DNA from 2 places in the Georhizobium profundi genome. Region 2 is predicted to be linked to the other one. Evidence: riboswitches for the same ligand, from Rfam matches in the RefSeq annotation. Region 2 holds a riboswitch; the other holds the start of a gene.

Region 1 (7,675 bases), 640 kb from region 2:
AAATCCATGTCATGCGTGACGATCGCCACCGCGCGCTCACTGTCGCGGAGCCGGTCGACTTCATCCATGAGCGCTTCAGTACCCGCCGCATCGAGCCCGCCGGTCGGCTCATCCAAGACAATCAGTGGGAACCGGTCGCCGGCCATCAACAGGGCTAGCGAGAGCCGCCGCTTCTGCCCTTCCGAAAGCTGCATCGGATGGCGGTCGAGAAGCGTGACCAGTCGCCAACGCTCGGCAAGTGCCGCCACATCAGCTGCCTCCGCCCGTGCGCCGGCGGCTTCAAGTGCGGCGGCAAGCTCTTCGCCGACCGAACCGGCGATGAACTGGCTGTCCGGATTTTGAAACGAGATGCCGCCCATCGCCCCGTCCCGGCGCCCAGCCTTCAGGCGGAGGAGCCCCGCCAGGCTGGCAGCAAGGGTCGATTTGCCTGCTCCGTTGGCGCCGAGGATCGCGACCACCTCGCCCGCTGCAATCGACAGCGTCACCTTCTGAAGGACCGGCTTGGCGAAGAGCGGCGCGCAGGACGCGTTTTGCAGCCGGGCAACGGTTGCGCCGACTGCTCCGGCTTGCGCGATCCGCGGCGCAATGAAGTCGACAAGCGTTGCGCGTGCTCGGTCGAGCAGCGTAAGGGGCAGCCGATCCATGGCCTGAAGCGCTTCAGCCAAGGTCAGCGGCTGCGGGTCGGTCTCAGGACCGAGCGCCATCAGCCGGTCTGCAAGACGGCTGCCGATCGGCCGCCAGATGCCCAGAAGATCGAACGTTTGCCCGTGATCCCGAAACACTTTTCGCGGGCAGCCAGTGGCGACAATGCGGCCATCGTCTCCGAGCACGGCGACACGGTCGATCAGCGGGATGAGATCGTCGAGCCGGTGGTCGACGACGAGTGCGGCGCCGTCAGGTGGCACGTCGCGCAAGAGCCGCTCCAGCCGGCGTGCAGCCTCGGGCGCAAGATGCGCCGTGGGCTCGTCGGCAACGAGGATGGGCGCGCCTTGCGCCATGATGGCAGCGATCGCGACAAGCTGCCTTTCACCGCCGGACAAGCGGCTCGTCCGTCTGTCGCGCCACTCCTGCGGCAGGCCGAGCGATCCCATTGCTGAGTCCGTGCGCGTGGCAATCTCGGCCACGGCGACGCCCTGATTTTCCAGCGCGAAAGCAATCTCGTCGGCCACCGTCATGCCGCAGAGCGTCTGTTCCACCTTCTGGAAAAGGCGCGCGACGGTGCTGCTCCATCCCGCCGGCGTGCGCGCGGCGACGTCTTCTCCAAGGAGCCTCACCTCGCCGGATCGCTCGGCCGCAATCGCGTGCGGGATCAGGCCGGTCAGCGCGTTCAGCAGCGAGGATTTGCCCGACCCGGATGCGCCGAGCAGCAGCCACCGCTCGCCCGGCCGAATGACGAGATCGACGGGCCCGACCGCCGCCTTGTCCGATGCGGCATAGGTGACCGAGACCCCGTCGATAAGAACCGCGGCAGGCTCGTCAGCCATGCACGACCCGCCGGTCGCGATCGATGCCGAGACCGGAGAGCACGCCCGTACGATAGAGCGCCTGCGTCACCCAATGTCCAAGCAGGCCGCCGAGCAGCGCGCCGCTCAGGCATCTGAGCACGAACATCGCGATCAGCAGGCCCGGTGCGAGCGCGCCATAGTCGAAGCGGACCCAGGTGTAGATGAAGGACGCGACCGCAGCCCCAACGCCCGCTGCCATCAGCACGGGCAGGCGATAGTTTTTCCAGCGCGTGGCTGCGAAAACGGCTTCCGCACCTGCACCCTGGACCAGCCCGGTGACGATCAGCAGCAGGCCCGCCGGACTTCCGAGCAGAACCTGGACGACCGCCGCGAGCACTTCGGACAGGAGCGCCGCACCCGGCTTGCGGATGATTGCGGCAGCGATGATCGAGACGATGAACCAGAACCCCATGACGACATCCATCGTCACCGGCCCGAACATCGCCTGCGTGATGAGCCAGACCTGCACCCAGGCCAGATAGAGGACGCCAAACACGGCTCCGAGAAAGGCGACGATCAGGATTTCGCGCAGGGTCCAGCTGTTGCTGTGCATGACAGGCCTCTTGAGAGAAAATATGAAACAGGAGAGAGGGTTAGCGCCGCGCCCTCAGGCGCGCTTGCTCGGGCTGTTGGCCGAGACGGTTATGTCGAGCGCCACATGGCCACGCGCATCGCCGAAACGCAGGAAGGCTTCCGAGAGCGTTGCGAACACCGCGCCGGCATCGCCCCCGAGCTTCGTGCAGAAATTCTTCGAGCAATCGAATACGCCCGATGACTTCAGGAAATCGATGCACCCATAGATCTCGTCCATGTGGTGCCCTTCGCCAAGCGGGTAGAGCGAAAATTGCGCCGCCACATGCTGACCTGTGAAGGCCGCATCGGCCACATGCGCGCACGCCGCCTCGATCCGCTCGGCGAGCGGCAGCGCATTGCCGGCGCCCGAGATCGGCGTGCAGATCGGATCATCCGGTTCGCCCGGGCAGCCGCGCGAGACGGCGGCGGAAAGAACGCAGTGGACGCCAGAATGCGCCGCACGCACGAAGACATCGCGCATGGCGGGGAAGAGGTCCTCCGGCGGCCCGACGATCAGCGTCGACACGTCGTCGGTCTCGATGCGGAACCGATCCCGATAGGGATCCAGCGCCTGCACGGCATCGAGTATGATCCGGACGAAATCGTCGGACATCGGATAAAGGGAAATCTGCGCACCGGAAAACATGTCGTCGCCTCGCTCCGCTGGCATTAACCAGATCAGCTTGAGGGTCCGGAGGCTTCACGCGCCTCGCATCTCAGCCCCGGCAATACGGAGCACCCCTGTCGAATGGTCGGACGCTATCGCGCTCATTCGACAGACGCAAGTCGTTCGTTGATTTTCCTAGTGATTTGTCGAGCGCCTAGCTGGCCTGCCGAGCGTGGGGTGCGAAAGGGCTGAGGCCGAGCCATTGCTGCATGGCCTTGGCGATGACGGGATCTCCATCGACGACGAGCCTCCCCGCGTCGATTTCGCTGCGGATAGGTGCGAGCCCCATCCAGACGGCTGTCATGCTGCGCAAGTCCCCCGTGACAAGAAGGTCGAGATCGAAACCCGGATCGAAATTGCAGAGATCCACATGGCCGCGGTCGACGACCAGCCACCAGCTTTGCCGGTTCGTCGGCAGTTCGGGATACAGAAATTGTATCGTGCACCGTCGCGGCGGAAGCGGTTGCGGATTGAGATGCCGTCGCATGTCCCACATCAGAAGCGACGGGTCGAGATTCTTGAGAGAAAGCCGCGATTCCACCCAGCGCTGCCCCCAGATGCCGAGCCCCATGACGAGTGGCTCGAGATCACGCCCTGCTCGAGTGAGGTGATATTCCAACGCCGTGCCATCGTTGCGCCGAATGGCTTCGATGACGCCTGCTTGCTCCAGTTCCTTCAACCGCTTTGACAGAAGCGCTGGCGACATGCGCGGCACCCCGCGGCGAAGATCGTTGAAGCGCGTCGTGCCGCAAATGAGCTCGCGCACGATCAGCACCGTCCAGCGCGAACAGAGGATCTCGGCCGCCATCGCAACCGGACAGAATTGTCCGTAACCGGCATGTTCCGTCATGGGCTGGCCCTCGCCTGCCGCCCCACTGCCCGAGCCGGATAATACCGCGTTCTCGCGGCGCGCGATACGAAAAGCGCAGTACAGTTCCTGAACTGGAAATCCCGAGAAAGCAGGCGGATCATCAAGCTCGATCAATCAGTCGAGGGAGAATGATCATGGCACTGGCTGTTCAGGACACGAATGCAACCCGCATGCGGAGCATGGGAACGGATCCGATAGACATCGCAAAATCACTGATTCCAGAATTGAGGAAACGCGCCGAAAGCACTGACGAACAAGATGCATTCGTTGCGGAAAATTTCGCTCTTCTGAAGGGCGCCGGACTTGTCGAGGCAGGCGTTCCTATCGAACTCGGTGGAGGCGGCGCCAATGTCGAGCAGCTTGCAGAGATGCTGCGCACGCTTGCCCATGGCTGCAGTTCGACGGCGCTCGCGTTTTCAATGCACACACATCAGGTCGCCGTACCCGCCTGGCGATGGCGCCATCAGCAGGTTGCGGCGGTCGAGCCGCTTCTGCGCCGCGTCGCAAGCGAACGCATTATCCTGCTCTCAAGCGGTGGATCGGATTGGATCGGCGGCTCCGGGACGGCTGAGCGGGTCGATGGCGGCTATCGCATTCGGGCCCGCAAGGTCTTCACGTCCGCGTCGCCCGCAGGCGACGTTCTCATGTCGGGAGCGCTCATCAACGAAGGCGATGGAACCTCGTCGGTCATCCATTTCGGTGTTCCCATGAAAGCTGCGGAGGTCTCAATCGAGCCGACCTGGCGCGCGCTCGGCATGCGGGGCACGGGATCGCATGATGTCGTGATCGACGGGCTGTTCGTTGCCGATGCCGTCATTGCGTTCAAGCGCCCGGCGGGTCGGTGGCACCCGGTGTTCCAGATCATCGCGACCGTCGCCTTTCCGCTGATCTACGCGGTCTATCTCGGTGTTGCAGAGCGGGCGCGCGACATCGCGATCGAGATCGCATCGCGCAAGCCGCAGACGGCGCACACGCTCGATCTGGCGGGTCGCATGGTGACGAGCCTCAAGGCTGCCCAACTGGCGCACCGCTTCATGGTCGAAACCGCCCTGCGCGGCGATGCCTCCGCCGAGACGGTCAATGCGGTGATGATGGGACGCACGCTGGTGGCGGACAAAGCGATCGAGACGGTTGAACTGGCGCTGGAGCTTGCCGGCGGAACCGGCTTCTACCGAAAGGCCGGGCTGGAGCGATGCTTCCGCGACGTCCAGGGCGCCCGGTTCCACCCGCTGCAACGCGGCCCCCAGGCAGCGTATGCAGGGGCAATGGCGATGGGACTTCCGGTCGACACGGTATTTTGAGAACAAGCTTCATGGCGGGTCGCATCGTCGCGACCCGCCATCTTTGCAATTAGCTCTGCTGCGGCATGACGCGGACGCCGTGCGCCTTCACGCCTTCCGGCTCCACATGGATCGCGATGCGGGCGCCCGGCACCGCGGCACGGATCGCATCTTCGATCCGGTCGCAGATCACATGAGATGCTGCCACCGTCATCTCGGCCGGCACGACCATATGGAAATCGACAAAGGTCGCCGGCCCCGCCTGGCGGGTCTTCAGATCATGCACATTCACCGAGCCTGCGGCGTGGTCGGCGATCGCGGCACGGATGAGAGCATCGTCCTGCGCATCCACGGCGCGGTCCATCAACCCGCCGACAGACGCCGAGATGACCTTCCAGCCCTGGAAGAGGATGTTGATGGCGACGATGATGGCGAGCAGCGGATCGAGGATCGCAAAGCCCGTAACGAGCGCCGCAACGAGACCGATGAAGACGCCGACAGATGTCACGACGTCCGACACGATATGGTGCCCATCGGCGACGAGCGCGGGCGATCGATAGGCGCGCCCCTCGCGGATGAGGATGTAGGCCCAGGCCGCGTTGATGGCGGCAGCGGCGAGATTGATGGTCAGGCCGAGCCCTGCGGCTTCCGGCAATTGCGGTTCGAAGAGCGCCGGGATCGCCTGCTGCATGATGGCGATGGCCGCCACGACGATCAGCACGCCTTCGATGACCGCGGAGAAGTATTCAGCCTTGTGGTGCCCGAACGGATGGTCCGCATCGGCCGGCTTATGGGCGTAGGAAACGGCGTAGAACGCAATCAGTGCCGCGATGATGTTGACGATCGACTCCAGGCCGTCGGACAAAAGCGCGACGGAGCCCGTCACCCACCAGGCGACCAGCTTCATGCCCGTCACGACCAAGGCGATCGGGATCGACCAGAAGGCGAGTTGCCTCACCCGCACGCTGTTGCTTGGCACCACGCTCGTCGTCCTTCAGGCAGCCGCTACATCGGCCTTGCGCGCAAGCCGTGCCACGACGTTTTCGATGATGCGCATGCCGACATCCTGGCCGAGCGTCATGATCGATTCCGGGTGGAACTGCACGGCAGCGACCGGTTCCCGAAAATGTTCGATGCCCATGATCGTTCCGTCCTCGCTCTCCGCCGTGATGCGGAAATCCGAGGGCAGGCTCGCCGGATCGGCGAAGATCGAGTGGTAACGGCCGACGGTCACTTCGAACGGCAAACCATCGAAGACAGCGCCGGGATCAATGATGCGGATACGCGACGGCTTCCCGTGCATGGGCAGGGCAAGCTGGCGCAACTGGCCGCCATAGGCTTCCGCCAGAGCCTGCAGCCCCAGACAGACGCCGAAGATGGGCAGGCCCCTCGCCCGCGCGCGCTTGATCGTCGCCTTGCAGTCGAAATCCTTCGGGCTGCCGGGGCCAGGCGAAAGCACCACCAGATCCGGATCGATACGATCGAGCACTTCGTCGGCCACCGGCGAGCGTACTGTGGTGACCGTAGCACCGGTCTGGCGCAGATAGTTGGCCAGCGTGTGGACGAAGCTGTCCTCGTGGTCGACGAGCAGGATCGACACCCCGTCGCCGACCCGGTCGGTCTTTCGCGCGCCCGCCGTAACCGAAGCGCTGCCGGCGTCGCGAATGGCCGAAATCATCGCCGAGGCCTTGAGCTCGGTTTCGGCTGCCTCTTCCTCCGGATCGCTGTCATAGAGCAGCGTTGCGCCGGCACGCACTTCCGCCACGCCGGCCTTGATGCGGATGGTGCGAAGCGTCAGCCCGGTGTTCATGTCGCCATTGAAGTTCACCATGCCGATCGCGCCGCCATACCAGGCGCGCGGGCTCTTCTCGTTGGCTTCGATAAAGCGCATCGCCCAGAGCTTCGGCGCTCCTGTCACCGTCACGGCCCAGGCGTGCGAGAGGAATGCGTCGAACGCGTCCATCCCGTCCCGCAGCCGGCCTTCGATATGATCGACCGTGTGGATGAGCCGCGAATACATCTCGATCTGGCGGCGTCCGATCACCTTGACCGAACCAGGCTCGCAGACGCGGCTCTTGTCGTTCCGGTCGACATCCGAACACATGGTGAGTTCGGACTCGTCTTTCTTTGAATTCAACAGCTTGAGGATTTGTTCTGAATCAGAAATTGCATCCTCGCCACGCTTGATCGTGCCCGAGATCGGGCAGGTCTCGACGCGCCGGCCATTGACCCGCACGAACATTTCCGGCGATGCGCCGATGAGATATTCCTGGTTTCCGAGATTGATGAAGAACGAATAGGGCGACGGATTGATCGCCTTGAGCCGGCGCGAGATCGCGGACGGCTTCGACTTGCAGCGCTCGCGAAACATCTGCCCCGGCACGACTTCGAACAGGTCTCCGCGCTTGAAGCTCTCCTTCGCGCGGCGCACCAGATCGGCATATTCGCCCGGCTGGTGGTCGCACTTTTCCGGAACCGTGCCCGTGTCCTGGAACGGCTCGGCTTCGATAGACCCGTCCTTGCCTAAGGTCGTGGCACCATCCTTGGTGAAATCGTATCGATCGATCCAGGCTTTTGCCGAATAATGGTCGACGACCAGAATCTCGTCGGGCAGGAAAAGCACGAGATCGCGCTGGTCGTCCGGCCGCGGCAGGGACTGCTTCACCGGATCGAACTGAAAGGCCAGATCGTAGCCAAACGCGCCGTAGAGCCCGATATTGCTGTCTTCCGACGACCGGAAGAGATCGATGATAGCGCGCAGCACCGTGAAGACAGTGGG
Region 2 (7,675 bases):
AGCGACGTTCGGAGCCCGCGGGCCGCCAAGTGGTGGCGACGGGCGCCGCCGGCGGCGTGGCGCGCCCGGGCAATCATGCCGGCCATCACCACAGACAGACATGCGGCAGCGCCCGCTATGAGGAGACTCGTCACCAGCGCGCGCTGGACCAAGGCTTCACGCAGAAGCGCGATCAGATCGGCAGCAATCCCAGAAATAAGAGTTGCGGCGAGCGGTGCCACGACGAAGACGAGGCCAAGACCGATCACCAGCACGTCGAGAGCCAGCGCACGTGGTGATCTCGCATCGAACCTGCGCGGCAAGGCGCCATCGCCGCGCCCCTCCTCGGGCCGGGGCAGAAGCGCGAGCACGCCGAGAAGGGCACCGGTCAGCGCGATCTGGATCAGCGCCAGGGTAACCGCGCGCGGAGGATCGAAGTCGAACCGCAGCGCCTGGTAGATCGCGACCTCGATCGTCGTCGCTGCCGGTCCGCCACCCAGCAGAAGCACCAGCGTGAAGCTCGTGGCGCACAGCATGAAGACGAGGCCCGCGATGCCCGGGATGACCCGCGCCATGGCCGGCCACTCGATCAATCTGAACACCGTGCCCGCTGAAAGGCCCAATTGCGCGGCATTGCGCCAATATTCCGCCGACACGCGCTCCAGCGCTGCAAGCAGCAATCTCGTGACGAGCGGCATGTTGAAGAACACATGGGCGATCAGAATACCGGGGAGCCCGTAGACGGAAATCGGCTGCTCCGCTCCCAGCCAGCGATAGGCGTCATTGACGACCCCCTGGCGTCCCCAGATGGCGATGATGCCAAGGGCCGCGACGATGGCCGGCAGGCCGAGCGGCACGGCGAAGAGCCGCAGGATCCAGGCACGGCCGGTAAAATGCGGTCGCCGCGCCAGCGCCCGCGCCAATGGCAAGGCAAAAGCCAGCGAGAGAAGCGTCGAAAGTCCCGCCTGCCACAGCGTGAAGCGTACGACGCGCACCGTATAGGCATCGAATGCCGTCGACCGCGACGCATCGGTCCCTGCCGCCACCAGAAGTCCGGCGACGGCAAAGGCAACGATGCCGAGAATGATGGCAAGAGCCGCGATGCCGAAAGCGATATCCAGAGGATCGGCCCTGTAGGCACGCATCGCGGCTGCTCTTTGACTATTCGGCCATCACCGACAACCACTCATCGACCCAGGCGCGACGGTTGGCGGCAACCTCTTCCGGCGAGAAGAGCAGGCTTTCTTCCGGCTGAACCAGGCGCGAGAATGCTTCCGGCAGGTCTTCACTGGTGGGGCCCGCAGGCATCATCCAGTTGTAGGTCGGAATGGCATCCTGGAACCCTTCGCCGGTCATGAAGCTCATGAATTCGCGCGCAAGCTCGATATCGGGGGCAGAGGCGAGCACGCCGGCGACTTCGATCTGCAGATAATGCCCTTCGGAGAACGCAGCCGCCTGATAGCGGTCCGTATCCTCCGAAACCATGTGGTAGGCCGGCGACGTCGTATAGGAGAGCACCATCGGCGCTTCGCCATCGGTGAAGAGGCCATAAGATTCCGACCAACCCGGCGCCACCGTCAGAACGCGGTCCTTGAGCTCGGCCCAGGCTGCAGGCGCATCGTCGCCGTAAACCGACTTGATCCAGAGAAGAAGCCCGAGCCCCGGCGTCGATGTGCGCGGATCCTGGATGACGATCTTCTGGTTCGGATCGCCCTCGACCAGTTCCTTCAGGCTCGTCGGCGGCGTGTCGATCGCTTCGGTGTCGTAGACCACGGCGAAGTGGCCATAATCGTAGGGCACGAAGACGTCGTCCTCGAAGCCGCCGGGCACGTCGATCGCACTCGTGTCGATGTCATGGGGAGCGAAGAGGCCGGTTTCCTTGGCTTCCGCGACGAGATTGGTGTCGAGCCCGAGCACGACGCCCGCTTCCGCCCGGTCGCCCTCAAGCCGCAGCCGGTTCAAAAGCGCCACGCCGTCCGCTGCGCCGACCCAGATGAGATCGCAGTCGCATGTCGCCTCGAACGCTTCTTCGATCAGCGGGCCTGGGCCCCACTCCGCGACGAAGCTGTCGTAGGTGTAGACGGTGAGCAACCGCGTCGCCTCCTGCGCTCCGGCCGACACGGGCGCCAGGAAACTTGTAGCAAGCAAGATGGGAAAGAATGTCTTCAGCGTCATCAACGCCTCCTCCGTTTTTGCAATGTCAGGGGAATAGGCGTTTTGTGACGCGTCTAATCCCTCCGCCGGTATGAGCCGGATCAGGTTCTTCGGGTTGGCATGCGCCTCTCAGCCGTCCGTTTCCGGACAACACCCCGTTAGAGCAACTCCATGTGTAATCGCCGCCGGCAGCACTGGCAAGGCGCGTGAAAGCTGCTAGAGCAGCGGGCGATGCAGGCCACACCGACCCCGACCGACGCAAATGCCCATTTTGCCGTTCTCCTGAGCGGTGAGGTGACCGTGACGGAACGGCTGAAGTCTCAGATTCACGGTGCCCGCGTGATCGCAGCCGATAGCGGCATGCGCCATGCAGCGGCACTCGGCGTCACACCCGAACTTTGGGTCGGCGACTTCGATTCGGCCGATGCGGGCCTGATCGAGAGCTGGCCGGATGTCAGGCGGGAGCCCTACCCACCGGCAAAGAACGCGACCGATGGTGAGATCGCAATCGAGACGGCGATCGAGCGTGGCGCGCGCCGGATCCTGCTCGTCGGCGCGCTGGGCGGCGAACGATCCGACCACGCCTTCGCGCACATGGCGCTGGCGGTAAAACTCAAGGAACGCGGCATCGATGTCACGCTGACATCAGGCGAGGAGGAAGGGTATCCCCTTCCCGGCGCCCCGCTGACCTTCGACCTGCCGAAAGGCAGCCTCTTCTCGGTGCTGGCGTTTGCCGATATCGCACGCCTGACGATCGAGGGCGCGCGCTATCCGCTCCACGATTTCGACTGCACATTCGGCACGACACGCACCATATCCAACGTGGCGGAAGGGCCGGTGACGATCCGGCATACGGGCGGCCCGGCCCTGCTGCTTGCCCGCCCGAACGACTTTTCTGGAGCCTGACCCCTTGGCATCACCACCCATCCTGAAGCTCGACGACATCCACCTGACCTTTGGCGGGACGCCGCTGCTGAATGGCGCCGACCTGCAGGTCGAGCCCGGCGACCGCATCTGCCTCGTGGGCCGCAACGGATCGGGCAAGTCGACACTGATGAAGATCGCCGCCGGCCTCGCCGAGCCGCAATCGGGCGAGGTGTTTCGCCATCCTTCGACCACGATCCGCTATCTCTTCCAGGCTCCGGATTTCGGCGGCTTTGCGGATGTGCGGTCCTATGCCGAGGCAGGCCTTGCACCGGGCGACGATCCCCATCGCGTGACCTATTTGCTCGAGCATCTCGGCTTGACCGGCGAAGAAGAGCCGGCCCGCCTTTCAGGCGGCGAGGCCAGGCGCGCGGCGCTCGCCCGTGTACTGGCTCCCGCGCCCGATCTCCTGCTTCTGGATGAGCCGACCAACCATCTGGACCTGCCGACCATCGAGTGGCTGGAATCGGAGCTCTCCGGTTTCCGCGGCGCCATAATCACGATCTCGCACGACCGCCGGTTCCTGGAAAAGGTTTCGCGCGCCACCGTCTGGCTCGATCGCGGCACGACCCGCCGGCTCGACCGCGGCTTTGCCCATTTCGAGGACTGGCGCGACCAGGTGATGGAGGAGGAAGAGCGCAACCTCCACAAGCTCGGCCGCGCGATCGAGCGTGAAGAGCACTGGCTGCGCTACGGCGTGACGGCGAGGCGCAAGCGCAATGTGCGAAGGCTCGGCGAACTCCAGTCGATGCGCCAGGAATATCGCACGCATCGCGGGCCGACCGGCCGTGTCGAGGCCCAGGCAAGCGACGTCGCCCAATCGGGCAAGCTCGTCATCGAGGCCGAAGCCATCGGCAAGTCCTATGGCGAAACGCCAGCCGTCGCCAACTTTTCTCTGCGGGTCCATCGCGGTGATCGCATCGGTCTCGTCGGCCCGAACGGCGCGGGCAAGACCACGTTGCTCAACATGCTGACGGGACGGCTCGAACCCGACACGGGCTTCGTCCGCCTTGGCACCAATCTCGATATCGCGGTTCTCGACCAGCGCCGCGACGATCTCGACGAGAACGACACGCTTGCCCACTATTTGACCGACGGACGGGGCGACACGCTCCTCGTCAACGGCGTGCAGAAGCACGTGACCGGCTATATGAAGGACTTTTTGTTCCAGCCGGAACAGTCGCGCACCCCCATCCGCGAATTGTCAGGGGGCGAGCGCGCGCGCCTTATGCTGGCGCGCATCCTCTCGCGGCCGTCGAACCTGCTGGTCCTCGACGAGCCCACCAACGACCTGGATATGGAAACGCTCGATCTGCTGCAGGAGCTCGTCGCGGGCTATGAAGGCACCGTGATCCTCGTCAGCCACGATCGCGATTTTCTGGACCGCACCGTATCGTCTGTGATTGCGCCAGCCGATCTTTCCGCACCGGATGGCCGCTGGACGGTCTTTGCCGGCGGATTCTCCGACATGATGGCGCAGCGCAAATTGTCCGCAGACGCGGCCAAGAAGGCGACCGCCGAAAAGAAAGCAGCTACGGCAGGCAACCGGGACAAGGCGCAGCCCGCGGCGGCGTCCAGCCGGAAGCTCTCCTACAAGCAGAAGTTCGCACTCGAAACACTGCCGAAGGAAATCGAGACGAAACAGGCCGAGATCGCAGCGATCGAGGCGCGCATGGCAAAGCCCGATTACTTCACCAAGCAGGCCGAAGCCTTCGCCCGCGATGCCAAGGCGCTTGAAACACTGCGCGGCGATGTCGATCGCATGGAAGAGGAATGGCTGGAGCTCGAAGTTCTGCGCGAGGAAATCGAGGGCTAGGCCTCTCGTCTTGGGTCTGTGCTTAGCCTCGAATGCCAGAGAAGGATGAGCGGCACTGCGACGAGTTCGAGGCCGAGACCGACCAGATGACCGGCCGTTGGCGCGCCGACGAGGATGAGCGAATAAAGGCGCGCCAATCCGCCAACGAATGTAGCAGCGCCCAGCAACCTGATCCGCTCAGTCTTCGTCTCGATATGCGGAATACAGCTCCACCACGCCAGGCCCAGCACGAGAAAGACGCCGGACAGAAAGCGGACATGACTGTCGAGATCGTTCGACCAGGGCGGCGAAGTCGTCAGGAAGCCCGGTCCGGTGAGGACGCCTGCCAGACCAGCGCTGATCGGCACGAGCGCAAGGACCGCGATAATCAGCTGCAGAAGACGCCGTTGTGTCACCTCGTCTCCTGATGAGTGCTCAGTTGGATATCAGAACCGCTCGAAGTGCTTCCGCACGCGCTCGATGAAGCCATTGAGCTCGGGCGCTTCGTTGTTGTTCATGTCGTAGAGCGCAAGATAGTCCGGGGGACGCTTGCCACGGAAGGTGGCCCACGCCCAGCGGCGCGCCATCTTGCGCGGCGGATCCCCCATCAACATGGCACGCCAGCGGTCGCCGCCATAGGTCGCCACGAACACGACCTTCTGGATATGGGTGAGGTTCGGCACCAGCCGACCCCGATCGGCCCCAGCCGACATGGTGAAGGAGACGCCCGGTACGAAGATGCGGTCGAAATAGCCCTTGAGGATGGCCGGATACCCGAAATTCCACACGGGATGGACGAACACCATCGCGTCGGCAGCGTTGAGCCGCTCCACATAGGGCCGGATCGTGTCCGTCACGTTTCCCGGCACCTCATGGTAGTTCAGCCGCTCTTCGCGCGAGAGCGCAGCCTCGAAACCTTCGTCATAGAGGCTGAGCGGGTCCACATCGTGGCCGGCACCCCGCAATGTTTCACAAACGGTATTGAACAGCGTCCGGTTGAAGCTCGTCTCGACCGGATGGGCATGCACGACATGAACGCGCATCAGGCAGCGCCTCGCGCCTGTTCTGCCAATCCTGCGAAAAGCCACACGCGGCCGGAATCGAAATCGAAATCCGGGTCGTCCCAGGCGATCATCTTGCCGGGATTGAGAAGACCTTTCGGATCGGCCTCCTTCTTGAAGGCAAGTTGGGCGCGATCCGTTTGCTTCATTCCGCCTTCTTCCAGCGTGTAGCGATGCGGATTGAAGACGAGACAACCATTCTCCTCATGCAGGCGGATGATCTCCTCGAGCCGCTCTTCGCCGGTGTAGCGCACGATCGGCAGGCCGGAGAAGACAATGCGCCCGTCGAAGCGCGTCATCTCGATATGCATCGGCATCTCGTCGCCGAGCATCCGATGGATTTTCTCAAGATGCTCCAGCGTCGGATACTGCGTCTGGAGATAGGTGATCGTCGAATCGATCTTCAGGCCGCGCAACGTCGTGTGGTTCCAGGTGAACTCATAGATCGGCGGCAGCTTGCGCCCCGCCGCATCGAGATCGTTCACGTCACTGCGGTGCAGGATCTCGCCACCATGGTGAGAGGTAAAGAGGGTCAGCGCATCGACGGAATTCGGCGCGACCATGATCAAAACCACCGACTGGTCTTGTCTCAGAAAATCCCGGTAGCGGCCGAAATAGTCGTAGGGCACCGGCGCGGCGACCGGCGAGATTTCCTTGAGCAGGATGCCATCCTGACCGGCAAGCGCCTCGGCATAGCGGCAGGAATCGAGGAACTCGTCGAAGCCGACGACGACTTCCACCCAGTCATAGGCCGGCGCCAGCGGCATCTCCGCTTCCACGATGATGCCATTGGTGCCGTAGGCATGGGCAAGCTTCATGATGTCCGCGCCGGCGATGTCCAGCACGCGCGGAGTTTCCTCGCAGGTGACGATCTTCAGGCCAAGGATGTTTCCGAGATTGCGCAGGCCGCCCCAGCGCACCGATCCGATGCCGCCCGAGCCGCCCGCGATGAACCCGCCGATCGTCGCCATGCGATAGGTGGAGGGGTGGAACCGCAGCTCGGCCCCAACGGCAGCCTTCGTCTCCTCGTCCATCTTCACCATGATCGCACCGGCTTCGGCCCGCACGCGATCCGGCTTGATCTCCAGCACCTTGTCCATGTTCTTCAGATCAAGCATGGCCCCGCCCGCAAGCGGCATGGCCTGGCCGTAATTGCCGGTGCCGGCGCCCCGCGGCGTGATCGGAACATCGAACTTGTAAGCAGCGGCAAGGACCGTCACGACATCCTCGACACTGCGCGGCATGACGACGAGATCGGCCGTAACCTGGTCGAGCTGCGCCTTCAGGATTGGCGAATACCAATAGTGATCGCGGCTCTTCTGCTGCACGAGCTTCGGGTGATCTTCGATCGGGATATCGCCAAGCGCCGCACGAAAGCCGGTCAGGTCCATGATGTGTCTCCCATGAGATCGTCGAGGTCGCGGTAGTCGGGCAATTTTGCATCAATGATACGGCCGGCCCGCATGATCTTTCGATCGGACTGCGGGCGCGCCATCATCTCCGACCAGCTGCGCGCGGAAAGAAGAACGAGATCGGCCGGTGCGCCGACGACGACTTCGGCGCGCGTCGCCATGCCGGCGAAACGTGCAGGCCAGGCACCCATGCTCTGGGTCCAGGCCCAGGCTTCATCGGCCGGATGATCGAAATGGAGGATGCGCGCGCCCTCCCGCAGCACCTCGATGCCGTCGAGGTCGCCATAGGCATAGAACGGGTCGCGCGTGTTGTCGGACGCAATGGCGACAGGCACGCCGGCTTCCGCCAG

Evidence for each region. Region 2 has a riboswitch for thiamine pyrophosphate ahead of thiB (thiamine ABC transporter substrate binding subunit). Riboswitches for the same ligand answer to the same signal wherever they lie in the genome.
Region 1: linked by a shared signal. The riboswitch ahead of D5400_RS07435 (YkoF family thiamine/hydroxymethylpyrimidine-binding protein) and the one ahead of thiB (thiamine ABC transporter substrate binding subunit) in region 2 are both predicted to bind thiamine pyrophosphate.

What each region holds. Positions count from the first base shown of each region.
Region 1 covers NZ_CP032509.1:1,596,665-1,604,339, reverse strand. Annotated here, with positions in the region: gene D5400_RS07445 (ABC transporter ATP-binding protein) at 1-1,484, opposite strand, end outside; gene D5400_RS07440 (ECF transporter S component) at 1,477-2,058, opposite strand; gene D5400_RS07435 (YkoF family thiamine/hydroxymethylpyrimidine-binding protein) at 2,113-2,724, opposite strand; TPP riboswitch at 2,717-2,831, opposite strand; gene D5400_RS07430 (winged helix-turn-helix transcriptional regulator) at 2,900-3,595, opposite strand; gene D5400_RS07425 (acyl-CoA dehydrogenase family protein) at 3,796-4,917, shown strand; gene D5400_RS07420 (cation diffusion facilitator family transporter) at 4,967-5,878, opposite strand; gene D5400_RS07415 (anthranilate synthase) at 5,891-7,675, opposite strand, start outside.
Region 2 covers NZ_CP032509.1:955,199-962,873, reverse strand. Annotated here, with positions in the region: gene thiP (thiamine/thiamine pyrophosphate ABC transporter permease) at 1-1,124, opposite strand, end outside; gene thiB (thiamine ABC transporter substrate binding subunit) at 1,141-2,154, opposite strand; TPP riboswitch at 2,195-2,301, opposite strand; gene D5400_RS04525 (thiamine diphosphokinase) at 2,365-3,039, shown strand; gene D5400_RS04520 (ABC-F family ATP-binding cassette domain-containing protein) at 3,044-4,873, shown strand; gene D5400_RS04515 (DUF4345 domain-containing protein) at 4,870-5,268, opposite strand; gene D5400_RS04510 (NAD(P)H-dependent oxidoreductase) at 5,299-5,895, opposite strand; gene D5400_RS04505 (FAD-binding oxidoreductase) at 5,895-7,304, opposite strand; gene D5400_RS04500 (cytosine deaminase) at 7,295-7,675, opposite strand, start outside.